DNA from 2 places in the Lysinibacillus sp. IITD104 genome. Region 1 is predicted to be linked to the other one. Evidence: a T-box and tRNA genes for the amino acid it is inferred to sense, from the RefSeq annotation. Region 1 holds a T-box; the other holds one or more tRNA genes.
What was found. The T-box of region 1 lies ahead of tyrS (tyrosine--tRNA ligase). A T-box ahead of a tRNA ligase gene usually reads a tRNA of that ligase, here a tRNA-Tyr.
Positions count from the first base shown of each region.

Region 2: it encodes a tRNA-Tyr, which carries the amino acid that the T-box ahead of tyrS (tyrosine--tRNA ligase) is inferred to sense. The anticodon was not compared.

Region 1 is NZ_JBAHYH020000001.1:1,249,429-1,264,439, forward strand. Features, by position in the region: gene V1L66_RS06380 (acetoin utilization AcuB family protein) at 1-381, opposite strand, end outside; gene V1L66_RS06385 (GNAT family N-acetyltransferase) at 406-1,038, opposite strand; gene acsA (acetate--CoA ligase) at 1,360-3,087, shown strand; gene argC (N-acetyl-gamma-glutamyl-phosphate reductase) at 3,324-4,358, shown strand; gene argJ (bifunctional glutamate N-acetyltransferase/amino-acid acetyltransferase ArgJ) at 4,415-5,647, shown strand; gene argB (acetylglutamate kinase) at 5,610-6,395, shown strand; gene V1L66_RS06410 (acetylornithine transaminase) at 6,468-7,598, shown strand; gene V1L66_RS06415 (NAD-dependent epimerase/dehydratase family protein) at 7,708-8,589, opposite strand; gene V1L66_RS06420 (transglycosylase domain-containing protein) at 8,727-11,759, opposite strand; T-box leader at 11,862-12,070, shown strand; gene tyrS (tyrosine--tRNA ligase) at 12,155-13,423, shown strand; gene V1L66_RS06430 (cobalamin-binding protein) at 13,475-14,278, opposite strand; gene V1L66_RS06435 (iron-containing alcohol dehydrogenase) at 14,419-15,011, opposite strand, start outside.
Region 2 is NZ_JBAHYH020000001.1:215,747-230,757, reverse strand. Features, by position in the region: gene V1L66_RS01220 (type 1 glutamine amidotransferase domain-containing protein) at 1-323, opposite strand, end outside; gene glmM (phosphoglucosamine mutase) at 451-1,803, opposite strand; gene V1L66_RS01210 (YbbR-like domain-containing protein) at 2,017-3,093, opposite strand; gene cdaA (diadenylate cyclase CdaA) at 3,086-3,922, opposite strand; gene V1L66_RS01200 (anti-sigma factor) at 4,072-4,698, opposite strand; gene sigW (RNA polymerase sigma factor SigW) at 4,712-5,275, opposite strand; gene rocF (arginase) at 5,409-6,314, opposite strand; tRNA gene V1L66_RS01185 (tRNA-Lys) at 6,499-6,571, opposite strand; tRNA gene V1L66_RS01180 (tRNA-Gln) at 6,585-6,659, opposite strand; tRNA gene V1L66_RS01175 (tRNA-Tyr) at 6,674-6,757, opposite strand; tRNA gene V1L66_RS01170 (tRNA-Val) at 6,776-6,851, opposite strand; tRNA gene V1L66_RS01165 (tRNA-Glu) at 6,907-6,981, opposite strand; tRNA gene V1L66_RS01160 (tRNA-Asn) at 7,095-7,171, opposite strand; gene mbcS (acyl-CoA synthetase MbcS) at 7,442-9,028, shown strand; rRNA gene rrf (5S ribosomal RNA) at 9,144-9,259, opposite strand; gene V1L66_RS01145 (hypothetical protein) at 9,522-10,178, shown strand; gene V1L66_RS01140 (KinB-signaling pathway activation protein) at 10,215-10,889, opposite strand; gene gerD (spore germination lipoprotein GerD) at 11,041-11,649, shown strand; gene V1L66_RS01130 (P-loop NTPase) at 11,706-12,761, opposite strand; gene V1L66_RS01125 (N-acetylmuramoyl-L-alanine amidase) at 12,834-13,547, opposite strand; partial or broken gene V1L66_RS01120 (DUF4822 domain-containing protein) at 13,672-14,511, opposite strand.

The DNA of each region.
Region 1 (15,011 bases):
ATATGTATAGAGTAAATCGGTTGTCGTAACAATGCCTACCAATTTTCCTCCAGAGACGATAGGTAAACAGCCTATTTTCGATTCGTAAAACGTAAGTGCTACCTCTTCAACAAAATCTAGTGGATGACCTATCAGGGGGTCTTTCACCATGATATCCTCTACTTTTGCATTAAAAATAGGAGAGTTTGGTTCATCCTGCAAAGATGAGGGCAAGACCTCTTTAATATCTCGTTCAGTAATTACACCTAAAACGTGGCGTTCTTCATCTACAACTGGTAAATGACGCACTTTCTTTTCACGCATTAACTTTAGTGCCTCCTGCACTGTATTGGTAGGAGCTAATGTATAAGGCTCATCATTCATAATTTCTTCTACAATCATATATGCATCCCCTTTGTATTAGTTTTAATACATGAAACGATTTCTAAAACGAAGTCTATCAAATCTTTCCATTGTCTCAGGAGGCACCCGTTTTCCTTCGCGTGCCATCAGGCAATTGGCTGGATGTGATGTAATTTCAGGATCATCTGTTGCAAAATATTCGAAACCAGCGGAGCTCATCATTTTCTCCATCATTTTGCGGTAATCCCAAACATTTAAACCTGTGCCTTTTAAATCCCAATGCCAATAATACTCGGTAGTAATCACAAGATAATCTTCCATTTCATCCCCCATAAATGAAACGGCTAGTAGTGCCTTACCAGCACCGGTACCACGGTAGTCTGGAATGACTTCAATGGCACCTAATTCAATCATGTCATCGATACGATCTTCTGCCCATCGTTCAAGTGGATCAGGGTAGAGATAGGTAACATAGCCTACAATAATATCTTCGTTTCGAATAATAATAATTCGGCCTTCGGGTAGTCCTGCAATTTCTATAATGGCCTGCTGTTGCTGTTTTGGAGGTCTGAAGGCAACCAAGCCTTCATGGAATGAATATGTAGCTAATTTTTCTGGAGGCACAGGTCCTTCCACATACACAGTACCATGCTTTGTTTCCTTTGTGACAGAAAAAAAAGTTTTTTTATGTTCCATAATTACACCACCTGAGTTTAATAATTCCATTATAGCTGATTTCTTGCGTAAAAACGCTTATTTTTGCAAAATATACCTGTATTTTTGGAAAAATAAAAATATTGAGACAATCTATCCAAATTCGTGTAAAATAAGATTATATTGCTTCTGTTATTTAACAGCTAAAAGTAGTGCTATAAGGGATTCGAACATTAATACTACGGCTAACTGTTATATAACAAATGCTACATATCAATTTTGCTTTTGAAGAATTCTCTGAATTTCAACAGGGGGGATTGTTGAAATTTAGTCAAAAACAAAAGCAAAGAAAGGGGTATTTTCATGGGGATGAAAATGAAAGAGAAGTTAATGGCTTTACCTGGTCAACATCATTTAACAAATTATGAAGAAGTGGCAAAATCTCATAATTGGGCAGATACGGAAAAGGCATTTAGTTGGAGCGAAACAGGTTTAGTGAATATGGCATATGAGGCTATTGATCGCCATACAGAAACACATCGCAAAAATAAGGTGGCACTGTATTTTAATGATGGTAAACGGAAAGAGGCATATTCATTTAATGAAATGAAAAGGTTAACAAACAAAGCAGCGAACGTTTTTAAAACCACTACTAATCTGCAGAAAGGTGATCGTTTATTTATTTTTATGCCTCGTTCACCTGAGCTTTACTTTTCATTATTAGGTGCATTGAAAATGGGGGTTATTGTTGGACCATTGTTTGAAGCTTTTATGGAAGGCGCGGTGTATGATCGACTTGCAGATAGTGAGGCGAAAGTATTAGTCACGACACCGGCATTACTGGAACGTGTACCTTTAGCAAAATTGCCTAAACTGGAGCATATCTTTTTAGTAGGGGAGGATGTTGAGGAAACAGCTCAAATCCTTGACTTTAGTAAACATTTAAAAGAAGCTTCAGCTCATTTTGAAATAGAGTGGGTAGACAGAGAAGATGGGATGATTCTTCACTATACCTCTGGTTCAACAGGTGCTCCAAAGGGCGTATTGCATGTCCATAATGCAATGATTCAGCAATATCAATCGACACAATGGGTACTTGATTTACGTGAAGATGATATTTATTGGTGTACTGCCGATCCTGGATGGGTTACAGGAACAGCCTATGGCATCTTTGGTCCGTGGTTAAACGGTGTAACAATGTTAATCGTCGGAGGAAGATTTTCACCACAAGCATGGTATCAGGCTATTGAAGATTATAGTGTGACAGTTTGGTATAGTGCACCAACAGCGTTCCGTATGCTGATGGGGGCAGGGAGTGGCTTGCTTGAAAGCTATGATCTAACATCTTTACGCCATGTGCTATCTGTTGGTGAGCCTTTGAATCCAGAAGTTATTCGCTGGGGAGTAGAGGAATTAGGGCATCGTATACATGATACATGGTGGATGACAGAGACAGGAGCCCATATGATTTGTAATTATCCATCAATGGATATTATGCCAGGTTCAATGGGGAAACCTCTTCCTGGTATTCATGCGACGATTGTAGATGATGCAGGTAATGAGGTGCCACCTTTTACAATGGGGAATCTAGCTATTCGTCGTGGCTGGCCTGCCATGATGCGCCAAATTTGGGGCAATCCAGAGCGCTATGAATCTTATTTCCTCAAAGGAGAATGGTATGTATCTGGAGATTCAGCCTATATGGATGATGAAGGTTACTTCTGGTTCCAAGGGCGTGTGGATGATGTCATCATGACGGCGGGAGAACGCGTAGGACCATTCGAAGTGGAAAGTAAACTACTTGAGCACCCAGATGTCATTGAAGCAGGTGTTATTGGGAAACCAGATCCAGTGCGTGGGGAAATCATTAAAGCGTTTGTATCCTTACGTGAGGGGGTTGAACCCTCTGATGCATTAATTGAAGATATACGTGATTTTGTGAAAAAAGGTTTATCTGCACATGCAGCACCACGTGAAATTGAATTTAAAGATAAATTGCCAAAAACACGTAGTGGTAAAATTATGCGTCGCGTATTGAAAGCTTGGGAATTAAATTTACCAACTGGTGATTTATCAACCATGGAAGATTAAGTAACTATCTAAGACAACAATTGATATTTATACAACATGTGCATAAAAAGAAGGCAGGGATTCATTCGATGAACGAAAGGATTCTTGCCTTCTTTTTTCTGAAATTACAATGATATAGAAGTGGTGTAAGGTCGAATAATATCTATTTAAAAAAATAGTTAATTTAATAAAAATTCAGTTGACTTAATAAATATGCAGACGTATACTATTTTTAACTTATTTCAGAGGTGAGTGCAGTGAAAGTAGGTATTGTTGGAGCAACTGGATATGGTGGACTAGAGCTTATTCGTTTTTTACATAATCATCCAGCTGTAGAGCAGATTGATTTATTTACTTCTTCAGAAGAGGGTGTTCAATTTTCTTCCAAATTTGGTCATCTTGTTAAGATAGCTGATACACCGTTACAAAAGATAGCGTATGACACTTTAGCAAAATTTGATGTTGTTTTTACAAGTACACCATCTGGGGTGACAAGTGAGCTATTACCGCCTTTGGTTGGGAAAGGACCAAAGTTAATCGATTTATCTGGTGATTTTCGCTTAAAAGATCTCGCAAGCTATGAAACCTGGTATGGCAAAAAGGCTGCACCGTTCCATAGTGTTCAACAAAGTGTGTATGGTTTAACAGAATGGAATACAGAGCTTATACGTCAAGCAACACTCGTTGCCAACCCGGGTTGCTACCCAACCGCAGTTTTATTATCCTTACTGCCACTTGTAAAAGAGCGTTTAATTGATCCTAGTTTTCTAGTTATTGATGCAAAGAGTGGCATTTCAGGAGCTGGCAATAAGCCCTCACAAACTACCCATTTTAGTGAGACAAATGAGAATTTCTCGATCTATAAAGTAAATACACATCAACATATTCCCGAAATTGAACAGGCACTTTCCATGTTTGCTCAAGCAGATACAGCAATTACTTTTAATACGCATCTGGTTCCAATGACCAGGGGAATTTTGGCGACATCCTATGCACCGGTAATGCAGGGAATTACAGAGGCGCAATTGATCTCTTGCTTACAGGCAACCTATGAAAATCATCCATTTGTTCGAATCGTTACGGATGCATCTAGTTTAGGGACAAATCGTGTCAAGGGATCAAATTATTGTGACATTCTAGTAAAAGTAGATTCTCGTACAAATCGTGTCACAATTGTTAGCGTAATTGATAATCTTGTCAAAGGAGCAGCAGGGCAAGCTATCCAAAATATGAATGTGCAATTTGACTTACCACAAACGACAGGGCTAGATGTCGTACCGTTCTTTATTTAACAGCATGCAGGAAACTGTATGCTTCTCTTATTTATTAATCTAAGGAGGAATTTCGGATGACAGTTAACACTTCAACGAATGTAATGAAAAAACTATCAAGTAAAAATATTGTTTCACCAAAAGGCTTTAAGGCAGCAGGATTACACTGTGGTTTAAAGCATAAGAAAAAGGATTTAGCTATTTTAGTAAGTGAAGTCCCAGCAAGTGTTGCAGGTGTTTTTACAACAAATGCTGTGCAAGCAGCGCCATTAAAAGTCACGAAGGAAGTTGTTTATGCAACTAAGAAAATGCAAGCGATGATCGTCAATTCAGGCAATGCGAATGCTTGTACAGGTAAACAAGGTGTAAAAGACGCCCAAACAATGCAAGCGCTAGCTGCTGAAAAATTAGGGATTGCGCCAGATTTGGTGGGTGTTTGCTCGACAGGTGTTATTGGAGAAATGATGAAATTAGAGCCAGTAGCAAACGGTATTCTACAGTTAGAGCCAAAGGACAATTTAGAAAGTGCTATTGACTTTGCACAGGCTATTTTGACAACAGATACCGTCATGAAAAACACAAGCTATAGTACAACTGTGGATGGCAAGGAAGTTATTATTGCAGGTGTAGCAAAAGGCTCAGGTATGATTGAACCTAATATGGCAACAATGCTAGGCTTTATTACAACAGATGCCAACATTGAATCTGATGTATTGCAGGCAGCTTTATCGACGATTACTAATTTAACATTTAACGCTATTACAGTTGATGGGGATACATCTACTAATGACACAGTGGTAGTGTTGGCTAATGGCTTGGCAGGGAATGATTCTTTAACACCAGAGCATCCAGATTGGCAAAATTTCTATTACACTTTACAAACAGTAGCGGAAGATTTAGCAAAAATGATTGCCAAAGATGGTGAAGGGGCAACGAAGCTTATCGAAGTGGAGGTTGTTGGTGCAATTTCAGACGAGGAGGCACGTAAAATTGCAAAAACAGTCGTTGGTTCACCACTTGTAAAGACTGCTGTTTTCGGCTGTGATGCTAACTGGGGGCGTATTATTGCAGCAGTAGGGTATAGTGGCGCAACAGTGGATCCAGATAAAATTACCATCCAAATCGGTGGTGCTACTATGGTAGAAAACGGTGAGCCAATTCCTTTTTCTGAGGATGAGTTAATTCAAATTTTAAAAATGCATGAGGTAAAAATCTATGTGTCTCTTGGCGTGGGTGATGGTAAGGGGCATGCTTGGGGATGTGACTTAACATATGACTATGTCCAAATCAATGCATCATACCGCTCGTAAACGTATGGTCATAAAGCTTGGGGGCAGTACACTGGAAGGTTTAAATGAGGCTTTCTTTGATAATTTTAAAAGATTACAAGAGAGTGGAGTAGAGCTGATTATTACCCACGGGGGTGGGCCAGCCATAAATCGAGAACTAGCTGCTCAAGGCATACAATCGCATACATTAAATGGAATACGTGTCACGAATGAGGCTGCTATTAAGGTTGTCCAGTCGACCCTAATAGGCCAAGTGAACACTGCATTAGTTCATGAGTTAACAACAGCCGGTATAGCAGCCATCGGATTAAATGGCTTTGATGGTCAGCTAATGGTCGTAGACTTTTTAGATCAAGAGACTTATGGCTATGTTGGAGCTATTAAAAATATCAATACTTCCTTATTGGAAGCTTTAATGGGTGTAGGGATTGTACCTGTTATTGCCTGCGTAGGTGCGACCGAAGCAGGTCAGGCTCTTAATATTAATGGCGATACGGTAGCAAGTGAAGTTGCTTTAGCGGTCGGAGCAGATAGCCTATTACTTGTTACGGATGTGAGTGGAATCCGTATTCAGGATGAATATCAAGCAATAGCTACACCTACTCTTATAGATCAATGGACAGAGCAGGGTCATATTTACGGTGGAATGATTCCGAAAGTACAAGGAGCGATCGACTGTTTAAGAGCAGGGATTCCTTCCGTACAAATCGTGGGCGCAACATTAATTGGTACAACGATTGTAGCTTCAAGTGAACTTCATTCTTTCTAGTGTTCTAATAGGATAGCTTGAGAAGTATAGTTGTTGAAAGAAACTATTTTAAATGATAGTGGAGATGATAACATGAGTGTTTTATTCGAGAACTACGGCAAGCGTCGTGCACAAATTGTCAAAGGTCAAGGGACAATTGTTGAGGATTCAACAGGGAAGCAATACTTGGATTTTACTAGTGGCATTGCTGTGGTGAGTCTTGGTCACGCCCATCCAGCTATTGTACAGGCACTTCAAGAGCAAAGTGAACAGCTATGGCATATTTCAAACCTTTTTGATATACCAGGTCAGGAAAAGGTGGCGGAAAAATTAATTGCTAATACACACTTTTCACATGCCTTCTTCTGTAATAGCGGGGCTGAGGCTAATGAAGCGGCCATTAAATTAGCTCGTAAGCATACAGGCAAACATCATATTATTACATTTGAAAAATCATTCCATGGTCGTACCTTTGGAGCTATGTCTGCAACAGGTCAAGGCAAAGTACATAATGGCTTTGGTCCACTCGTAGAAAAATTTTCGATTTTGCCATTTAATGATGCTGTTGCACTTGAAGCAACCGTTGATGATTCTGTGGCAGCTATAATGCTAGAGATGATTCAGGGAGAGGGGGGCGTCAATTGTGTATCAGCAGAATTTGCAGCAGCTATTGCAAAAGTCTGTAAGGAGCGAGGTATACTACTAATTGTTGATGAAGTGCAAACCGGTATTGGACGAACAGGAACACGTTATGCATTTGAACAAACTGTTCTAATGCCACATATCATAACATTGGCAAAAGGCTTAGGTGGCGGTTTCCCTGTTGGTGCAATGCTAGGAACTGCTGAGCTTCATGCTACATTTAGTCCGGGAACACACGGTACAACTTTTGGTGGAAACCCTCTTGCGATGAATGTTGCACAAGCCGTTTTGAGTCATGTATTTGAGCCAGATTTTTTACAGCAGGTACGAGAAATATCTGCCTATTTTGTGGCGCAACTAAAGGCTCATTTACCTTCTAGCTATACTGTTCAAGGAAAGGGTCTCTTGCTAGGGATTGGTTGTGGGGACACGGAAGTAGCGCCTTATATCGCGGCAGCAGAACAAAGTGGCCTTTTATTAGTGGGGGCAGGGCCAACTGTTATTCGTCTCTTGCCTCCATTAACGGTCACAAAGGAAGAGATTGATAAAGCAGTAGCTATTTTAAAGAATATATTACCGTGATACACTTCAGTTTAGCAATGAAAGTGAAGCATCAGTGGCAAAAAGATTGAGACATAATGGATAAACAAAGAATCTGCTAGAAGCTAGCAGATTCTTTGCATTATCAATGCTATTGTAGCTGTTTTACTAATATTGACACTAATTTTGGTAGCCAATCCTCCAGCTGACTAAACGTAAATCCTGCCTTCTCTGCCTTTGCATTGGACATATACCAATCAGCAGGCACCCCATAAGGAGACTGGGACTCCTCGTCACCACCAATGAGGGAAATTTTTGCGCGCTGACCACTTGCTTCTTCGATTAGAGCAATGAGGTCTTTGAGAGATATGGCCCCAGATGCCGTAGCATTGTAGGGTCCCTCAATAGGGGTAACACCCGAAAAGTATAAAAATTCAGCTGCTTCCTCATCTGTAATATAGCTCATCTTTGCATCAATGTTTGGTAAAGTAATCGGCTGATTCTGCAAAATACGTTCAACGTGGAAATGTAAACGACGTGTATAGTCATCTTCGCCCATCACAATTGGGAAACGTACAGCTACGACTGGGAATGAAGCTTCTTTAAATAAGACAGCCTCCGCTTGTCGTTTTCCTTCCCCATAAGAAAATTCCTCTTGATGTCCCATGCGTATTTGATATTGGTATGGATCAAAGTCTTCTTCCTTTTTCACCTTACCATCTACCTCATATGTTGAAAGAGTAGAAGTAAAGACCAGCTTTTTCGTTTTCTCTTTTAATATCTCGCAAATTGCTATTGCCTCATTGGGCGAATAGCAAATATTATCATAGACAATGTCCCATGTTGTATTGGCTAGTGCCTGTGCTAACGCATCCCGATCATTACGATTTACTACTAACTGCTTAACATTTGTACCAAATGGATTGCCACTTTGACCTCGTGTTAAAATCGTTACATTATGTCCATTTTGAATACAAAGATCCACTAGCTTTTTTCCAAAAAAACGTGTGCCTCCTAAAATCAATATGTTCATATATTTCCACCCCTTCAAAATAGTAGTCCTCTTTATAATGACAAAAAAACAGACTTACTACAATTTATAAGTAATATGCAGTAAGTCTGTTAAATTGATTATCTAATACAAATGCTTTTCCCTAGGAGGATAATAGACTATCGCCTTGACGTTTCAGATGGAGTAGTAGTATTACCATTGTCTGCTCCGTTTGAGCCATCTCCTGGGTTACCAGTCCCATCACCATTGCTTCCAGACCCATTACCATTATTGGAGCTATTGCCGTTATTACCAGATCCATCACCATTATTAGAACCGTTACCGTTATTACCAGATCCGTTTCCATTAGAAGAGCCATTGCCATTACTACCCGAACCGTTGCCATTGCCATTCGTAGGTGGCGTTGTTGGTGGTATTGGTTCTTGGTCGTTTTCCTCTGGGTCAGGTTCCTTTTCACTACCGCCAGTAGACACAACATTCGATTGTGGTGATGTTAAGCCTGTAATATCTACAGCGACCACTACATAAGCTTGTCCACTAGCAACCGTAATGCTTTGTGTTGACTCTAGTACGGATTTTACAAGCGTATTACCACCATTCGTAACGTTGTAGATACGATAACCAACAACATCATTCGATGACTCTGACCATGATAATGTAGAGCCATTTACTGAAGCCGAGACTGCTGCTGGAGGGCTACCATCTGCTGGGAAATCAACAGCTGATACAGATGAATTCGACAATGTTGAATTCTTTGGTAACAGACTAGCAGGGTTACCGCCAAGTCTTCCTAACATTCGTTTAATAAACTCTTGATTAATGCCTGCACCACCTGCTTTTACAAATTCTGCTGGTGTATTTGGCAACGCATTATAAGTTTTTCCTTTAATCGTCACAACACTTGAAGAGGCTAAGCTATCATCAGGTTGAGATGGTAAAAATACCTTCGCATTAAATAAATCTGAGCGTACAAGACCTGCGCTAGCACATGCTGCAGAAGGAGCCATGCCAGAAATGCCACAGAATGACGCAGTTACAACATTTTTAGGCGCCTTAAAGCTTGTTGGTGGATCGATTAGCTGAGGGTCCGCATCGTAAACCGCATTCATTAAAGTACCCCATAGCTTATTCACACGAACGCTTGGCTGTAAATAGGTGTTGTTAAATGCATAAAGTGAACGAGGTTGATCGTAACCCATCCAAACACCAAGAGATACATTTGGGTTATAACCAACTAACCAAACATCTTTATATTCTTGAGAAGTCCCTGTTTTTGCAGCGAAATCAGAAGAGAATTTTAATGTATTTCGTGCCATTGTCCCTGTCCCTTTAGTGAGAACATCACGTAACATATCTGTCACGATATAAGAGGTTTCTGGACTAAATACTTGAACAGGCTCTACTTCATGTTGGTAAACAATATTTCCTTCTTGGTCTTCAATTCGATCAATCATATAAGCGTCAATGAATTGGCCACCATTTGCAAAGGTAGCGAAGGCATTTGTATTTTCTTCAACAGTAGTTCCTTCCCTTAAAGCACCGATCCCAGTTGCAAGGTTAGTAAAATCGTCTGGATGTAATTTTGAGAAGCCCATTTTTACTAATAAATCTGCAGGGCGTCTACTAATAATATCGTTATATAAACGTAGCGCTGAGATGTTTTGAGAATCTGCTAAAGCTTCACGTGCTGGGATAAGACCTCTCTCATCACTCGTAATATAGTTACTTGGACTCCAAGAACCGATAGAGAATTTCACGTCAACTAATGGGCTACCCGCACCGATTACACCATACTCAATGGCAGGACCATAAACAAGTAAAGGTTTCATTGTAGAACCGTTAGAACGATAAGCTTGTGTTGCATGGTTTACTTGAGTTGTTTTAAAGTCTCGACCACCAACAAAGCTTAAAATGCGACCTGTCGTATTTTCTATTAAAATACTACCTACTTGTACTGGCATCTCAATATCAATCTCTTCACCAGTAACAGGGTCCTTCCCTTTACCAGTATACGTATGACCATAATACTTGAAGTCCTTTGCTGCTTTTTGCATCGCATCATACATATCTTTATTAATGGTTGAGTAAATACGATAGCCTTTTGAACGAACATCACGATCTGCTAAAATCGTATACTTATCTTTTAATTTTTTTTCTGACTTTAAGCGCTCTGGGTCAATCCCATCATCTTTTGCTAGTTTTTCTGCAATAATGTCTTTTGCGCGAGCTTCAAGCTCATAAGTCAGCCAAGGATAACGATCCTCCGCGCGCATTTCTGGTCCGCGGAAATCTGCAGCAATATCATAGTTTAACGCTTCATTATACTGTGCATCGTCAATATAGCCAGCTTCTTTCATACGATAAAGTACTGTTTTCATACGATCAATACCAGGTTTCAAAGCTTCTTCACTTTTCAGTTCACCAGTATTTGTAAATGGTGTATAAGCGAATGGCGCCTGTGGAATACCAGCTATGTACGCAGCTTGAGGAAGAGACAATTCTTTTGCTTTTACGCCAAAAATCCCTTCAGCAGCTGTTTCAACACCTGCAATATTTCGTCCTGAAGAGTTACGACCATAGGGAATAATATTTAAATAAGCCTCTAATATTTCTTCCTTCGTCATAAAGTGCTCTAAACGCATCGCCAGTAAAATTTCCTTAGCTTTACGTTCATAGGATACTTCATTTGTTAGTACTTGGTTTTTAATAAGCTGTTGGGTAAGTGTAGATCCACCTGTCTGCGTAGCAGAATTTGTAACATCTTGTAATAACCCACGAATAACCGCTTTTGGTACAATTCCATTATGCTCTCGGAAATATTCGTCTTCTGTTGCCAGAACAGCATTCACGACCTCTGGTGCCACATTGCTAAGCGAAGTTTCACGTCGGTCTAAATCTGTCCGTAATTTCCCAATATAAATATCGTTGGCAAAATAAATCTCACTGGTTTCCTCATAGCTAAAAATTTGATCACGCAGCTCTTGTTTTGAGCGTAACGGTTCTTCTTTTACAAGAGAAGCAAAATAACCAGCTCCAACTGAACCGACAAATACAGTGCCAACCAATGCAAAGACTAAAAATAGTAAAAATAAGTTCCAGGTAACACTACCTGAAATACGTAATTTCTTCATCCATTTTTGTTCAAGTAATTCATCGATCTTTGCATTGATTTTTTCAATCCAATCTTTCAATGTATCGACCTCCTAAAATCTTGTCTATTATAGCACATATTGTTTTAGCACGAACATAGTTATTGACATTGAAAAAGAATCGTATAGAATTATGTTTATAGTTTTCTGGTGATGAAAAGTTTGCAGTAGTGTCTATATTCCCTGTTTAGAGAGCCAGTGGTTGGTGAAAACTGGTCATAATGTAGAGACGAATTACGTGCTTGGAGCTTAGACGTGCGCGCCTGCGATAAAGGCGGTTGAATGAAGTGGAAGGTGGATGACATCTTCAAGCTGGGTGGTACCGCGTTAGTTTGTAACTTAACGTCCCTGCATGCAATTGTTTGCGTGTAGGGACTTTTTTTATTTAAATCTGTCCATGCACGTAACGAATTTTAACCATTTTAGGAGGAATGAACATGACAAACGAATTATTACAAGATTTAGAATGGCGTGGTTTGCTCTACCAACAAACAGATGCAGAAGGCATGGCAAAACTATTAGATGAGCAATCAGTATCTTTATACTGTGGAGTAGATCCAACAGCTGACTCCATGCATATTGGCCATATTGTGCCATTGTTAACACTTCGTCGCTTCCAAAAAGCAGGTCACCGTCCGATTTTACTTGTCGGTGGTGCGACAGGAATGATCGGTGATCCATCTGGTCGTTCAGAAGAGCGCCAATTACAAACAGTCGAGCAAATTGATAAAAACGTCCAAGGAATTCGTAGTCAATTAGAACGTATTTTCGAATTTGCGGAAGATGGCAATGGAGCTCAGCTGGTGAACAATCGTGACTGGATTGGAAATATAAACACAATTGAATTTTTACGTGATTACGGGAAATTAATTAACGTAAACTACATGTTAGCGAAAGATACGATTGCTTCTCGTCTTGACACAGGAATCTCGTTTACAGAGTTTGCCTATACGTTAATTCAAGGTATTGATTACAATCATTTATATAATCACTACAATTGCCGTATTCAAGTAGGTGGCTCTGACCAATGGGGGAATATTACAACTGGTTTAGAGGTTATTCGTAAAACACATGAGGAAGAAACAAAAGCCTTTGGTATTACGATTCCTTTAGTAACAAAAGCAGATGGTACAAAATTTGGTAAAACAGCGGGTGGTGCTGTATGGTTAGATGCGAAGAAAACATCTCCTTATGAGTTCTACCAATTCTGGATTAATGCTGCGGATGCAGATGTCATAAAATACTTAAAAATCTTTACGTTCCTTTCTCGTGAAGAAATTGAAGCTTTAGCCGTTTCTGTAGAGGAGGAGCCACATTTACGTAAGGCACAAAAGGCGCTAGCTGAAGAAATGACTCGTTTAATACATGGTCAAGAAGCATTAGAGCAAGCTATCCGTATTACGGCAGCTTTATTCTCAGGAGATTTAAAAGCACTGTCGGCTGAAGAAATGAAGGATGCTTTTAAAGATGTTCCTTCTATTGAAATGGCGAAAGAGGACAAAAATATTGTTGATCTTCTTGTGGAAGCAGGCATTTCATCTTCAAAACGTCAAGCACGTGAGGATGTATCAAATGGTGCAATTAGTGTAAACGGTGAAAAGGTAACAGATTTAGAATATGTAGTCGATGCGAAGGATCGTTTAGAGGATGCATTCAGCATTGTCCGTCGAGGTAAGAAAAAATATCATATGGTGAAATTTGTATAATTTCGATGAGCAAAACCACATCCCCAAAAAAGAGGGGATGTGGTTTTTTTATCATAAAAAGCTTGGAGATTTTATTTCTTCATATTGTTTAGGATGCAGTATTTTTGCAAGCTTGATAGCACCTTCAATAAGTCGTGGAGAAGGGCGACAATACAGCCATTCTTCCATTACATGAAGCTGTTCTAATTGAACGGCATGTAGCTCTTTAGCATATGGACGTTTTAATAAATTAGCAGGTTGGATACGTTCAAATGCTACACCAACCCAAGCCATCATGATATAGTCGGGCTTGCGTTCAACAACATCAGTCCAATCTGTTTGAACACTAGCAAGTTCAACATCTTGAAATAGATTAATGCCACCAGCAAGAGCACTAATTTCTGTTAGCCAATTTATTTTTCCAGGAGTGAAAATAGGGTTTGGCCACCATTCCCAATAGAGGGTAGGCTTCTTCGAAATTGTTTGTGCAATCGAATACATTTTTTCGATGGAATGCATGTACTCTTCAGCAATTGTTTTTGCCTGTTCCTCCACTTGACAAGCTTTACCAAGGGTCAGAAGATCTTGCGCAATTTCTTCTAATGAGTTTGCATTAAAAATAATATGAGGAATATTTCTTTCTTTTAGTGCCTCAATGTTTTTTTCCATACCTGGTACACTCAAGGAAGCCAGAACAAGATCAGGCTGTAATGCCTCTAATGCATCCATGTTAATTGATAAATCTGGCCCAAGCTGTGGCAGATCTTTAACTGTTGATGGCCAATCGGAATAATCATCGACTCCAATGAGCTGGTCTGTCAGCCCTAAATAGGCAACTAATTCTGTATTACTAGGACAAATTGAAATTAAGCGCATATCGTATTCTCCCATCCTTTTTAAGAAAAGTATAGCGAGAGTTTCCATGATAGACAATGTGTGTATTTCGAGCCCATAAAAAAGTGGAGAAAACATTTGTTTTCTCCACCCTATGTCATAGGCTTATAGGAAACCGTCGATTAAGAAAGGGCAACTGCCTCGAGTGACTCTTCTTTTTTCACAATAGGTCCCATTGCATTTGTGATGATTTGTTTGATATCCTCTAGTGTTGCTTTACGAGGGTTCGTCTCAGCACACACATCTAACAATGCATTTTTTGCTAAGATCTCAATATCCTCATCTTTTGCCCCTAATTCACGGAAGCCACTAGGAATATTTAAATCTTGTGATAATTTCTCAATAGCTGTAATAGCCTTTTCAGCGGCATCGCGCTTACTTAAACCTTCTACGTTTTCTCCTAATAATTCAGCGATACGAGCAAAGCGCTCTGTACGTGCTGTAACATTAAATCGACAAACATGTGGCAATAAAATAGCATTACACACGCCATGCGGTAGGTTATAGAAACCACCCAATTGATGAGCAATTGCATGAACATAGCCAAGTGATGCATTATTAAAGGCCATTCCCGCTAAAAATTGTGCATATACCATTTGTTCACGAGCTTCTATATCAGCTCCATTTGCATAGGCACGTGGTAAAAATTCAGGAATCAGTTGCAGTACTTTTTCAGCACATGCATCTGTAATTGGTGTAGCATTCGTAGAAACGA
Region 2 (15,011 bases), 1.0 Mb from region 1:
AGAAGTTGTGGTCCATGACAAATGGCAAAGGTAGGCTTCATTTCATCCATAAAGGACTTTACAAATGCTACTACACGATCATCCGCACGTAATATATCAGGAGAAAAACCACCAGGAATAAATAACGCATCGTAATCAGTAGCTTTTACTTCATCAATGCCTTTATCAATTTTCACTGACTCTCCATGCTTACCCTTAATTTCCTTACCCGCTTCGGTATCAATTGTTACAAGCTGATGCCCAGCTGATTCTAAAGCTTCCTTAGGGCTCGTAAACTCAATGTCCTCAAACATATCTGTTATAACTGTAGCAATTTTAGCCATATCAATTAAACACTCCTTGTTATTGTGACTCTTAATTACTGTTCCCCATCTCGCTTATTTAAAACATTTCTTTCAAATAAGTAAACCCGATTTCCTGTTTACGGAAATCGGGTTTACACTATATTTCTTATTCTGTTAGGCCCATTTCTGCACGTACCACATCCGCAATACGCTCGACAAAACGCTCGCAATCTGTTTCTGTTGCCGCTTCCACCATGACACGTACTAATGGCTCTGTACCTGAAGGACGCACTAAAACACGACCATTTCCAGCCATTTCAGCTTCTACCTCTGCAATTACTGTAGCTACTTTCGCATTATCAGTCACAGCATGCTTATCTGTTACACGCACATTGACAAGACGCTGAGGGTATATTTTCATTTCAGCTGCTAGTTCTGAAAGCTTTTTACCCGTCGCTTTCATAATGTTGACAAGCTGGATTCCTGTCAGTAAGCCATCACCTGTTGTATTAAAATCTAGGAAGACGATATGCCCTGATTGCTCGCCACCTAAATTGTATTCATTGGCACGCATTTCTTCCACAACATAACGATCTCCTACAGCTGTTTGTATACTCTGCATACCATTGTCAGCCACAGCTTTATAGAAGCCCATATTGCTCATTACTGTTGAAACAATTGTTTGCTTCTTCAAACGCCCTACTGCATTTAAATGCTTACCAATGATAAACATAATTTGGTCACCGTCAACAACTTTTCCGTTTTCATCTACAGCAATTAAACGGTCTCCATCGCCATCAAAAGCTAAACCAACATCTGCACCTTTTTCAGTAACAAATTTTGCTAGCCCTTCTGGATGTGTTGAGCCTACACCATCATTGATATTTAAGCCAGTTGGAGAAGCGCCCATTGTAGAAATGTCAGCTTCTAAATCAGCAAATAAATGTGTAGCTAAAGAGGAAGTTGCACCATGTGCACAATCAAGCGCTACATGGATACCATCAAATTCTTCATCCACTGTTTGCTTTAAGTATTGAATATATTTTTGACCACCTTCGAAATAGTCACTTACAGATCCTAAATCTGCTCCTATAGGACGTGGTAATGTATCCTCTTGTGCATCAATTAACGCTTCAATTTCCGCTTCCTGTGCATCTGTTAGCTTAAAGCCATCAGGACCGAAAAATTTAATACCGTTATCTGCAACTGGGTTATGTGAAGCTGAAATCATGACGCCTGCATCTGCGCTCATAATTCGAGTAAGGTATGCCACACCTGGTGTTGAAATAATACCAAGTCGCATTACCTCTACCCCAATTGATAAAAGACCAGCCACAAGTGCACCTTCAAGCATCTCACCTGAAATACGTGTGTCACGACCAATTAAAACCTTTGGACGGTCAGTTGCATCTTTGGTTAAAACATAGCCGCCTATACGACCAAGTTTAAATGCAAATTCTGGTGTTAATTCACTATTCGCGACGCCACGGACGCCATCTGTTCCAAAATATTTACCCATTCTACTTATTCTCTCCTTCAATGCAAGACAGTGCCTAGTGAGTTTCTATCAAGCATTAGACACTTGTCCGCTTACTTTTGGAAAAGTCTGCTTTTGTTCATTCGTTGGTAATTATTAATTTTCCACTCTGCCAGTTTGATTGATGAAACCTGAATCACAAACCTGATTGGATTTTTGATTTAGAATCAAAATAAAATTATAGTCACATATTGTTTAAGAATCAATATCTTCCGATTCCTCGGTTGACGTATTTTTATCAGTTGTAGTGTTCTCATCTGTCACATTAGGTTCTTCCGTTGGAGGTGGCGTTTCCTCTGTAGAAGCTGGTGTTTTCTGCTGTTCTTCTTTCTCAATCTTTGTAATATCCGCCTTCACTTTTATTTTCTTGTCAGATATTTTTGTCACACCATCTGGTAATTTTACATCAAATTCATAAGTTTTGGACTCAGTAATTTTTGACAGATCAACTGTTATTGGAATGGATGTTAAACTATCAATAATTGATTTTCTACCATACACTTTGACCATTTTTGGTGTAAATGTTAATGAATTAATGGTAATGTCTTCCGCTGCTTGCCCTGTTTCCTTAAGGACAACTGGGATCTCTCGACTATACTCCGCTATATCTACTTGAACCTTCACAATTTCAGGTTCAATAGTCACGTCTAACTTATTTAAATCTCGATCTAATACTTTTACAGCGGCTTCCTGAGAGAACGATTCCTTCAAGCCTTGCTCTCCTGTAACAGTTGCTTTTACATAACTAATGCTTTCAATAGCACTTTTTGCACCCGTTACATAAACAGTTGGCGGATTGGCCGTCATTTCTTTTAAGATAAAACCTTCTTCGATTAAACGTTTGTTCATTTCAGGGTCTACTCGAAACTCCTGTGTGACCTTTTCCTCAATATTTACATGAACAGTTGCAGGGTCTAATGTCACTTTTAACTTTTCTGAAATATTTTCGTATTGCAGTTTTACATCATGCTCTCCAAGTAATAAGTTGCTTAAATCGGCAAATATAGAAAAATCCTTAGCTCCCTTTGCTTTTAAAACCAATGCCATCGGACCTTCTATCGTTACATCTACGGTTTCAGGTAAACCTGTCACAATAAGATTCTCATTATCGTAATAAACATCTACTGGAACATCGCGAATAACATCCGTTTGTTCATTTGAGGTAGCTTTATTTAATGGTGACAACTCGGTACGCACTGAGAAAAAAAGCAAAAATGCTAAAAATAGCGCGATGATTCTTAATACCCAAGGGCTATCCATCATTTTATCCATTCTTTTTCCCCCTCCAAGTCAACTTAGAGGATGCATTTGATTCTTGTGCTGATCCGAACCACATTTTTCGTAATAATGTTTCGAACTCCTCTAGAGAAAGATTTCGATGGAGATTACCATTTAATGTTATACTGATTGCACCTGTTTCTTCTGACACAACAATTGTAATAGCATCTGTAACTTCACTTAAGCCGAGAGCAGCACGGTGGCGTGTCCCTAACTCTTTTGAAATAAATGGGCTTTCAGATAAAGGTAAATAACAAGCTGCTGCTGTCACTTTATCTTTTTGCATAATAACCGCCCCATCATGTAGCGGCGTATTTGGTATAAAGATATTTATCAGTAATTCTGATGAAATTTCAGCATTTAGCCCTATACCTGTTTCGATATATTCATTAAGACCTGTTTCTTTTTCAATAGAAATTAACGCACCTATTCGACGTTTAGCCATATAACTTACAGACTTCTTCATTGCCTCAATAAGTCTTGTTTGTTCTTCTTCCTCTTGACTAGATGAGCGTTGGAATAGCTTTCCTCGCCCAATTTGTTCTAAACCACGTCTGATTTCGGGTTGGAAAATGATAATAATCGCTAGGAAACCAAACTCAATAACTTGTTGTAGCATCCAGCCAAGTGTTTGTAACCCTAAAAGGTCTGTTGCAATTCGTGCAATAATAATGACGAATATTCCCTTAAGTAATTGGACAGCCTTCGTACCTTTAATGAGGGTTAAGACTTTATAAACAACGTACCAAACGAGCAGTACATCAATGAAGTTAATAACAATATTCACAGGCGTTAAATCCGTGAAATGTTCGATAATTTGCACGTGGCATCCCCCACTTTTCATTACGAATCCATACACATTCAAGTATATCACATTCTTAACAAATGTAACTTTTTTCAAATAAAAAGTCTACTCAGAAGAGTAGACCTTTCAGCCTCTCACGTGCACTATTTTTTAGGACGTATAGAGTGTTATTTAGTTTCTTCTTTTTCCTCAAATGTCATGGCAGTCTTAACAGAATTTTTAATCGTATACCATAACCATTCAAATACTTCGTCTATTTCTTCGATTCTCCCTGAAACTACCGCTGAAGATGCCATATATTGCCCGTTAATTACTGTGACGTTGCCATCAACTTCACCTTCAACAATCAAATCGCCATTTTTTACAACAATATCGCCTTTCACCACTTCCCCTTCAGGGACAATCACTGTTTGACCTTCAACAACTAAATTAGGTTGCTTGGTCACTGAGAAATGCTGGTCATCCATGAAGCTACCCAATAATGTAGCACTCATGAATAAGCAAAATACTGCTGCTGCCACAAAGAACGGATGCCGGCGAATCCATTTTTGTATACCTACTCGACTTTTTGGTTTTGGTAAACGAGCCATCACTGCTGCTTCAAAATCCGGAGGCGCTGTAATATGGGAAGCACTCTTCACAAAGGCGATTGTTTCACTCAATTCTTGCATCAACTGTTTACAATCATTACATGTATGCAAGTGTTGTTTCAACTCTTGCTCATGCTCACGACTAATGTCACCGTCTAAATAATCATGCATATAGTCTATAATATGCTCTGGACAAGTATTCATGACGCTCCCCCTCCTACAGATTGTTTAATTGCTTACGTAATGCCTCACGTCCGCGGTGAATCCTCGTTTTCACCGTTCCAAGCGGCATATCTAAAATCTCGCTAATCTCTTGTAACGATAACTCTTCTATATATTTCAATACTATAACCGAACGGTATTTATCCGGCAATCGTCCAATTTCATATTGAATGCGATCTTGCAGCTCCATTTGTTCTAACTGCTCCTCTGGTAGCTGGTCGTCTGCTGCGATTTGCGAATACATATCAAGCCCTTCTGTACCAGCTACTTCTGCATCTAAATAATAATCCGGTTTCTTTTTTCGAATACGGTCAATGCAGAGGTTTGTCGCTATGCGATAAAGCCACGTCGAAAACTTTCTTTTCTGATCAAATGTATGCAAGTTCATATAAGCACGCACAAAAGCCTCTTGAGCAATATCTTCAGACTCTTGTTTGTTGCCTAACATTCGATAGCATACTTGGTACAGTTTGTGCTGATAGAGACTCACAATATCGGCAAATGCGTTTTGATCGCCTTTAAGCACTTGTTTTATTCTCTTATTTACTAACGCATCCATTGTGTTGACTTCTCCACCTTTACAACTGTCTTATACTATACGAAGCACCGATAAGAAAAGTTTCGTTTTAATTCAATTATAGCAAAAGATTTTTATGCAATGTGGCAACAGGCAATTTTTTGTCAAATTTTCTTTAAACTAGTGTTTCGCCAAATAAAGATCCCATTAATGCAACAGCCACATTTGCTGTTGTATTCTTTTCATCTAATATAGGATTTACCTCTACAAACTCTGCTGAAGTTACCATGCCTGATTCTTGTAACATTTCCATTGCTAAATGGCTTTCTCGATAAGTAATTCCGCCTGGGACTGGTGTACCCACACCTGGCGTATAAAGTGGATCTAGTCCGTCTAAATCAAGCGATAAATGTAAGCCATCAACATTTCGTTCCTTTAAATAAGCAAGTGCATCTTCCATCACACGTGTCATGCCAAGTCGGTCAATTTCATGCATTGTATATACTTTAATTCCTTGTTGACGAATCAATTCACGCTCTCCTGGGTCTACTGAACGAGCTCCAATAATTATAACGTTTTCTGGCTTAATTTTTGGAGCATAGTTACGAATTTGCACTAAACGCTCATGTCCTAGCCCAATACTAACTGCTAACGGCATCCCATGTATATTGCCTGAAGGTGTTGTTTCAGGTGTATTTAAATCTGCATGAGCGTCATACCAGATAACACCAAGATTTTTGTAATGCTCGCCTAATCCTGCTAATGTTCCAATAGCAATACTATGATCTCCACCAAATACTAGTGGGAATTTTTTTTGTTCCACTACTTCATGTACACTATTGGCTAATGCAGTGCTAACTTCTACAACTTCCTCTAAATTTAGTAATTTTTCATCCACAGCTCCGTCTGCAAGCTTTTGACTAACACGAATATCCCCTTGATCCTGTACATCGTGTCCGATAGCCTCTAAACGTTCAACAACACCTGCATATCGAATAGCACTTGGTCCCATATCTACACCACGACGTGTTTGTCCGTAATCTGTTGGTACTCCAATAATAGAAATATTAAGTTTATTCATGTTTTTATACCCCCTAAAAGTTATAAGACTATTGTAAAGCCTATATACCACTTGGCTCAACTCGACAAAAAATCGCATATTTATTCATTTATAAATAACATAAAAAAATCTCCTACTGTTTTCAGCAAGAGATTAGTTATCTGTAGTTAATATAACACTTTTGAATAATTTTATTCTAGAAAAGTGAGCCATGAAGGACTCGAACCTTCGACCCTCTGATTAAAAGTCAGATGCTCTACCAACTGAGCTAATGGCTCATAAAAGAAAAAATGGCTGGGGTACTAGGATTCGAACCTAGGCATGACGGAATCAAAATCCGTTGCCTTACCGCTTGGCTATACCCCAATCATTTATAAAACTGGTGGAGGGGGACGGATTCGAACCGCCGAACCCTAAGGAGCGGATTTACAGTCCGCCGCGTTTAGCCACTTCGCTACCCCTCCGAAATAACACAATAAGAATGGTGGAGGATGACGGGCTCGAACCGCCGACCCTCTGCTTGTAAGGCAGATGCTCTCCCAGCTGAGCTAATCCTCCATAGAAACAGGTGTTATATCACAGTTTATTTTCTTTATAAAGCCTATGTTTTAAATGGTGACCCCTACGGGATTCGAACCCGTGTTACCGCCGTGAAAGGGCGGTGTCTTAACCACTTGACCAAGGGGCCAATATTACGTCTCAAACAAGACAAGAATTATAATAACATTTTTAATTAATAATTGCAATGCTTTTTTAAAAATTTTTTTATGTATTATAGTACTTAAAAAAAGGGCAAAAAAATGGCTCCGAAGGCAGGACTCGAACCTGCGACAACCTGATTAACAGTCAGGTGCTACTACCAACTGAGCTACTTCGGAACGATACTATTCACTTTGGTTTTAGACAACCTCTTAAGTACATTTATTATTATAGCAAGCATTATAAATAATGCAACACATTTTATGAAAATTTTTATATTTTTTTGTCGAAGTATGCTTCTATATTCGTCTCACAGCATAATAGTTCTCTATTAACTCTAATATTTCTATTTAACGTACTAAATATTCTTGCTGTATATTATTTCAATTGTTAAAATAAAAATAGTTTTACGAATTTTCTATCAAATTTTCTGGGGGAGGATGTTCAAGATGGTATCAAATGATTTAATTGCACCTGAATTTTATAACATCACAGAGGAATTAGAAAAATTTTCGCAAGATAGTGATCGCCAAGCAATACGTTGGTTAAATACCCAACAAGAGAGACGTACAGTTTCTTATGTGGAACTTAATCAAAAAATGAATCAATACGCAAATGCTTTTACGGAGAAGGGGCTTCAAAAGGGTGATCGTGTATTAGTTATTATTCCTCGACTTCCAGAAGCCTATTTCGTTTTTTTAGGCTGCTTAAAGGCTGGCATCGTACCTATTTCATGTTCAGAGATGCTACGTGCAAGCGATTTAGAATATCGTATGGAGCATTCTTCTGCTAGTGCAGTGATTGCCTATGAGGCTTTTACTAGTGAAATTGATCAAATTACTTCTTCTGTAGACGCATTGAAAAATAAACTAGTGATCGGTGCTGCGAAAGGAGATTGGACTTCACTAGATGAATTGGCAAACAAGCAACCAGTTACATTTACAGCTGTAGCTACTACACGTGATGACATGGCATTCCTATCTTATACATCTGGTACCACTGGCAAACCTAAAGGTGTTGTTCATTCACATGGCTGGGGTTATGCGCATATTAGAACTGCAGCTTCAAAATGGCTTTGTGTACGTGAAGGAGACCTTGTGTGGGCAACAGCTGCTCCAGGTTGGCAAAAGTGGATATGGAGTCCTTTTTTATCAACAATCATGCTCGGTGCTACCGCATTTGTCTATCATGGTGGATTCGATGCAAAAACCTACCTTCAATTAATGCAGGATGAAAAAGTTAATGTTCTATGTTGTACACCGACTGAATACCGTATTATGGCGAAAATTGATAATTTACAAGATTATAATCTATCATCTTTACGTAGTGCTGTTTCTGCTGGTGAACCTTTAAATCGCCCAGTTATTGAAACGTTTATGAATCATTTTGGACTAAAAGTACGTGACGGCTATGGACAAACAGAAAACACATTATTAATTGGTACACTAGAAAACACAGAATTACGCCCTGGATCTATGGGTGTTCCAACTCCAGGTAATATTGTACGTATTATCGACAATGAAGGAAACGAAGCACCGATTGGCGAAGTTGGTGATATTGCTGTTCACAAATCTTCACCAGCTTTATTTAAAGAATATTATAAAGAACCCGAGCGCACACAAGCTGCATTCCGGGGGGATTGGTATATTACAGGTGATCAAGCAAAATGTGATGAAGACGGTTACTTTTGGTTTGAAGGCCGTGGGGATGACATAATTATTTCATCTGGTTATACGATCGGACCATTTGAAGTTGAAGATGCATTAAACAAACATGAAGCTGTACAAGAGTGTGCAGTTGTAGCTGCGCCAGATGAAATCAGAGGACATATCGTAAAGGCATTTGTGATCTTACGAGAAGGCTTCAAAGAGCGTGATGAAGATGAGTTAACAAAGGAGTTACAAGAGCATGTTAAAGCGTTAACAGCCCCTTATAAATATCCTCGTAGCATTGTCTTTATTGATGAGTTACCAAAAACAACATCAGGGAAAATTCGTCGTATTGAACTACGAGCTACTACAGTTCATACACATTAAGTATTAAAATAAGAAGGCATCCTCAACGGATGCCTTCTTATTTATGCGTTTATAAATAAAGAATCCGTTCAAATAAAAAAAGCCACTACTGAGTGTATCAGTAGCGACTTTTTGCGCCTAGCGACGTCCTACTCTCACAGGGGGAAGCCCCCAACTACCATCGGCGCTAAAGAGCTTAACTTCCGTGTTCGGTATGGGAACGGGTGTGACCTCTTTGCCATCATCACTAGACTTTGTATTTAATTGAAAGATTTATTCTTTCAAAACTGGATAAACGGTGCATTGAATGTTTCAAACGTTGTTAGCTACTAAAAACTTTATTGATTACGTTTTGCTTGTTCAGTTTTCAAGGTTCATGTTTCTTTATTTCGTTGTCACCTCTTGGCGACTTATACATAATAACATCGATTATTCATGAAAGTCAACACTAAATCATAAGTTTTTTTAAGGAGATTCATTTTTTATTTTATATTTTAGAAACGAGGTTATCATTATGGTCCGTAAAACGTTGATTTCACTGCTTTTAATCGTAACGCTCTTTGCCTTTCTAAAGCCTATAAATTCAACGATGATTTCTGTATTCAATATTGCGAATGCACCAGTAGTGGTCACGAAAGGACATTATGGCATATCTCTGATTGTAGAGATTTCTTTCTCTGATGACTCTCTATTAGAATGGCTACAAACGGTGAAGGAGCCTTACCCACTTCTACTTTTAGATGCCGACTGGATTAAACGGTCACCCGATCATTTAAAAATTATCCAACAGCGAAAATTGCCTACAGGATTACTTGGGCCGGATGATTCAGTAGAAGAACCCGTTGATATTGCGCTCATCCAAAAGGATATTGATACTTACGAAAAATATTTAAAAGAAAAACCTTTATGGTTTGCTACCCGAAATCATCAATATTCACAGGATATACAGAAAGCTTTATTCCAACAACAAATGAATTTACTATCTCCTTCTCTTATTTGGCAAGGTGATAAAACTCCGAAATTACAAAAAGGGGATTTTGTCTTTTTCCCACTACACCAAAAAAATCAAATATCCTTTAAAGAGCTTAACACACTAATACAACAACATAAGTTTATGTCGATTGAAGAAAATATATTTGGTTATAAAGTTCAAACTAAAAAAGCCCCATAAAAAAATTGCCTCCACTAGAGTGGGGCAATTTTTTCCTTATGCGTTTTTAGCCTGTTCACGACGAGCTTTACGGCGTGCTTCTAATTTTTGACGATCCTCATCGGATTTTGCATTATATTTAGGTAATACTAATAATTGATACGCATTAACCGCCAATAATGGGAATAATAAAAGCGCAACATACTCATTAATATTTTCATCTCGACCCATCAATGCAATTGTCCATTCCAACGTTGTAATGACAATCATAAAGAATAGTGCAGAAATCATTACATGTTTTTTCCCTGTTAATTTCACTTTTTGAACAGCTGTAGCTATGGCCCCAAAGATGAGCACAATTAATAGTCCTACATAGAACAACCAGCTTTGCCCATCCTTAACTCCAGGAATAAAGCGGAAGAAAATAATATCGAAAATCGTAATGGCAATTAATAATAGTTGTACCCAATTCCATAATGTCAGTGTTCTAAAAATATTAACACCTACCTGATGAAGTGTTAAATAAGCGAAAAAGCCAGCTTGTGCAATAACACTCATTGTAAACCCTAAGAAAACCATCCATAAAAGTCCTGCGAAAAACTCACCCCATTGACCGTTTGCTATGTATGGTTGGAAGAATTCCCAGCGAATAAATAAACTAAAAACTCCGTTGACTGCACCACCAACGAGCATTGCAAAGAAGAAAAACTTTGCCCAATTTCGTATCGTCACAACTAAAAGTCCCCCAATTTCTCAATATATCTGTCCTTATTTTATCAATGCCTTGTTAAAAAAGCTATTTCTCATCCTAACCAATACATAAAGTCCTCAGAAATGTGAACAATAATTGAAAGAGTCTCTCTAGAGAAAGGACTGATTGCCGATGCGAAAATTCACCTTATTACTGATTCTAATGCTTTTTCTTTCTGCCTGTTCACAAGATAAAACCTCTACCATGTCCTATGATGAAATAAAAAAAATCATGATTGACTCTTTGCAAACAGAGGATGGTAAAAAGGCATTGCGACAGCTTTTGGAGGAGCCAAGTTTCCGTGAGCTCTTGATTTTAGAGCATGATGAAGTGAAAAAGGCTACCGAGGAAACTTTACTTTCCAAGGAAGCAGAAGACTTTTGGAAAAAAACCTTTGAAGATCCAAAGTTTAAAGAAACTGTTGCGAAAAGTATGCAAAAACAGCAACAGGATATTATGAAGAACTTAATAAAAGATCCGACTTTCCAAAAGGATATGGAGGCATTTTTCGGGCAGCCCGATATGCAAAAGCAGTTGGAGACTATCCTTAAATCTTCCAATATGCGCAAGCAAATGGAGGAAGTCGTAAAGGAAACAATCGAAAGCCCTTTAATGCAATCTAAATGGCAGGAACTTATTAAAAAGAGTGGCGAAACAAGTTCATCAGGAAGTGGCAATAAGAAAGAAGCAAGTGGCGATAGCGGTGGTGGATCGGGTAAGGAACAAAAAGGTACCGAGTAACCTTGGTAATGTAAAAACGGATTTCCCCATAAAAGTGGTGGAAATCCGTTTTTTTATTATTTATTTAATTTACCGATGATTTTGGTAGCAATGTCTAAATAAATTTGTCCTGTTGTATGTTTTTCAGCATATACAGAAGGAGCAAAATCTTCATCTGTCCAATCTGGTTGCCCAAGCGGGATTTGTCCAAGTAGCTCTGTACGTAATTCATCAGCTAGCTTTGGACCTCCTCCTTGCCCAAAGACAAATTCTCGGTCACCTGATTTAGATTCAAACCACGCCATGTTTTCGATAACACCTAAAATTTCATGGTCTGTTTGAAGCGCCATGGCTCCTGCACGTGCCGCTACAAATGCTGCTGTTGGGTGTGGTGTTGTTACAACAATTTCTTTTGATGATGGTAACATTTGATGGATATCTAATGCAACGTCACCTGTGCCAGGAGGTAAATCTAATAATAGATAATCTAATTCACCCCACTCCACATCACGGAAGAACTGATCTAATACTTTACCCAGCATTGGACCACGCCATACAATCGGTGCGTTATTTTCCACAAAGAACCCCATTGAAATCATTTTTACCCCAAAGCGATCTACTGGGAAAATACGATTATCGACTACTTTAGGCATATCCGTCACACCCATCATATCAGGCACACTAAATCCATAAATATCTGCGTCAATTAAGCCGACTTTCTTTCCTAGACGAGCTAAAGCAACAGCTAAGTTAACTGATACCGTCGATTTACCTACTCCACCTTTACCAGAAGCAATTGAAATTACTTGTACTGTGCTTAGCGGTGATAAAATATCCTGTGCTTCTGACTCTGTTGCTGTACCACGGAAGCTTTGTAATTTTTCTGTTGAAAGTTCTTCAAAGCGGATACCAACCGTGTTTGCACCCGCTTCTTTCAACACCTCAACAACTTTCATTTGTAGTTGTAATTGTTCAGGTGTATTTAATTTAGCAATGGCAATTTTTACACTGACATGATTTTTTTCTTCTTTTATTGCTACGTTCGTTATACCATCTGTTTCTGCAAGCGATTTATGTAAAAATGGATCTTGTAGTTGTCCTAGTATTTCTCGTACTTGTTGTTCAGTAATCACGACGAACACTCCCCTTATATTGTCTCAATATTAGTATATCATAATGATTTGATTTACGTTGTAGATGTTGCTCTACTCAATTTTAGCTAATAAATAGTCTTCTATACCTTCAACTATGGCATCTGCCATTTTTTCTTGATACTTTTTATCAACTAATAATGCTCGTTCCTCATCATTACTAATAAAACCAGTCTCTACTAAAGCTGCAGGTACTTCCGCTTTCTTCAATAAATAGATTTGCTTAATTGACAATGCTTCACGGTCTGTATTTTTTAAATTAGTGCGAATGGATTGTTGAATACTCTTGGCAAGAATCTCTCCATCAGCATGTCCTTCCTTATGGTAAAATACCTGTGCGCCACGCCATTTTGTTTCAGGTATGGCATTTGCATGAATAGTTATAAATACATCAGGCTTTTCCTTTTCCACGATATCCTTTCTTAAGAAAATATCTTGCTTTTTCCGTTCTCTCATTGTTCCATATTTTTCTGATGGCGCATGCTCATCTATTACATCCCCATTTTTTGTTCGTGTCATTATAACCGTTGCGCCTTTTTTCTTTAATTGCTTCTCTACATGCTGAGCAATTGCAAGTGTAATATCCTTTTCAATCACTTCGCCCTTTGAAGCTCCTCCATCCTCACCACCATGCCCTGCATCAATGACAATTTTTATGCCACCAAGTGGGTCCGGTAAGAAGAAGTTACGGTCCGAAGCATTTGTTTCATATGCCACGACCACTATACTCATAAGCATAATTACTCCTAGTGCAAGCCAGCGCTTCACCCATATCCACCACCCTTTTACATTTAGTGTACGAAATTAATGGATAAACTATGCCAGAAAGTAAAAAAAACTCCCAAGTCGCAAACTTGAGAGTTTTCTTCTATATTAAGGGAGGAAGAACAACTTATTGTATTGTAAAGGTAGGGTTAAATTCACCTGTATATGGTTCATGCTCTACAAATACAGTTATTTCATTACCCTCTTTGTCTTTACCTGTTCGTTTATACGTGAACTTCTTATCGTTGATTTCTGTAATTTCAAGAGCGACACCATACTTATTATCACCGATAGAAACATGCGCTCTTATTTTATTATCATGAATGACATCAAAGTAACCATAGTCTCCACGACTTTCACCTGTTTCAGGATTGAAGAACTCATATCTATTTGTATTTGCATCATACTTTGCAATGCTAATGAAATTTGAATTGAATTCTGTTACATCATTACCCGCTTCATCTAACACAACAGTTCCATGCCATAATGTATCAGCTAAAATTTTGTCTCCGTCCACGTCTGTAACAATATCACCTGTTGAAGCATCTAACGTTTTATCGGAATCTGTAAATGCCAGTTCCTTTTCTTTATAAGGTATATGTTCCACGAATACTTCCACATCATTGCCTGTAGCATCTTTACCCATTCTTTTATAGGTAAAGATACTATCGTTTAGCTCAGTGATCTCGACAACCGCTTGGTATTTTTTCGATTCTGAAATTAATATTCTTTGTTTCCCATCATTTGTGATAAAGAATGTCCCTTTATCGTCACGGCTTTCACCTGTAGCAGCGTCAAAGAATTCATAATGACCTGTCTGAGCATCATATTTTGCTAACCCAATGAAATTTGCGTTCTCAGCTGTTAAGTCATTATTATCTTTGTCGTAAACTTTTGTACCTTGCCAATTTGTACCACTTAGAATATTAGCCATTTCTTGTCCCTTTGTTAATTGCTCTTTAGCAGTATTTTCTGTTGAAGCACTTTCGGTTTTGACTTCCTCACTATTCGTTGTATTGCCTTTTGTAGGCGCCTTATCTTGACATGCTGCCAGTAATGCTATTGCTGCAACAGATACTATTAATAATTTTTTCATAACTACTTACCTCCATCGTTTAGTTTATATTTGGAGTTACATCAAACCTATAACGATAATTTTTTAAAATGAAAGGTTTGTTGTACCTTCTGAAACTATATTAAAGTGGAATGTTAAACCCCCCCTAAATAATTTCTTAAAAAAACATAAACTTATACGAAAATATTTTTAATATATATTAAATCTGCACAGAAATAGTGTTGTCTATGTAAAAAGCTAATGATTATTTTCTAGATCTTCTTAATCTCCAGCAAATACCTTCCTATTATTTATTATATGAAAAAACTAAGCACAGCATATTTTTTTAATATTACTCGTACAATTCGTAACGTGTTACCATATTTTTATAAACGAAAAAGTAGGATACAGTT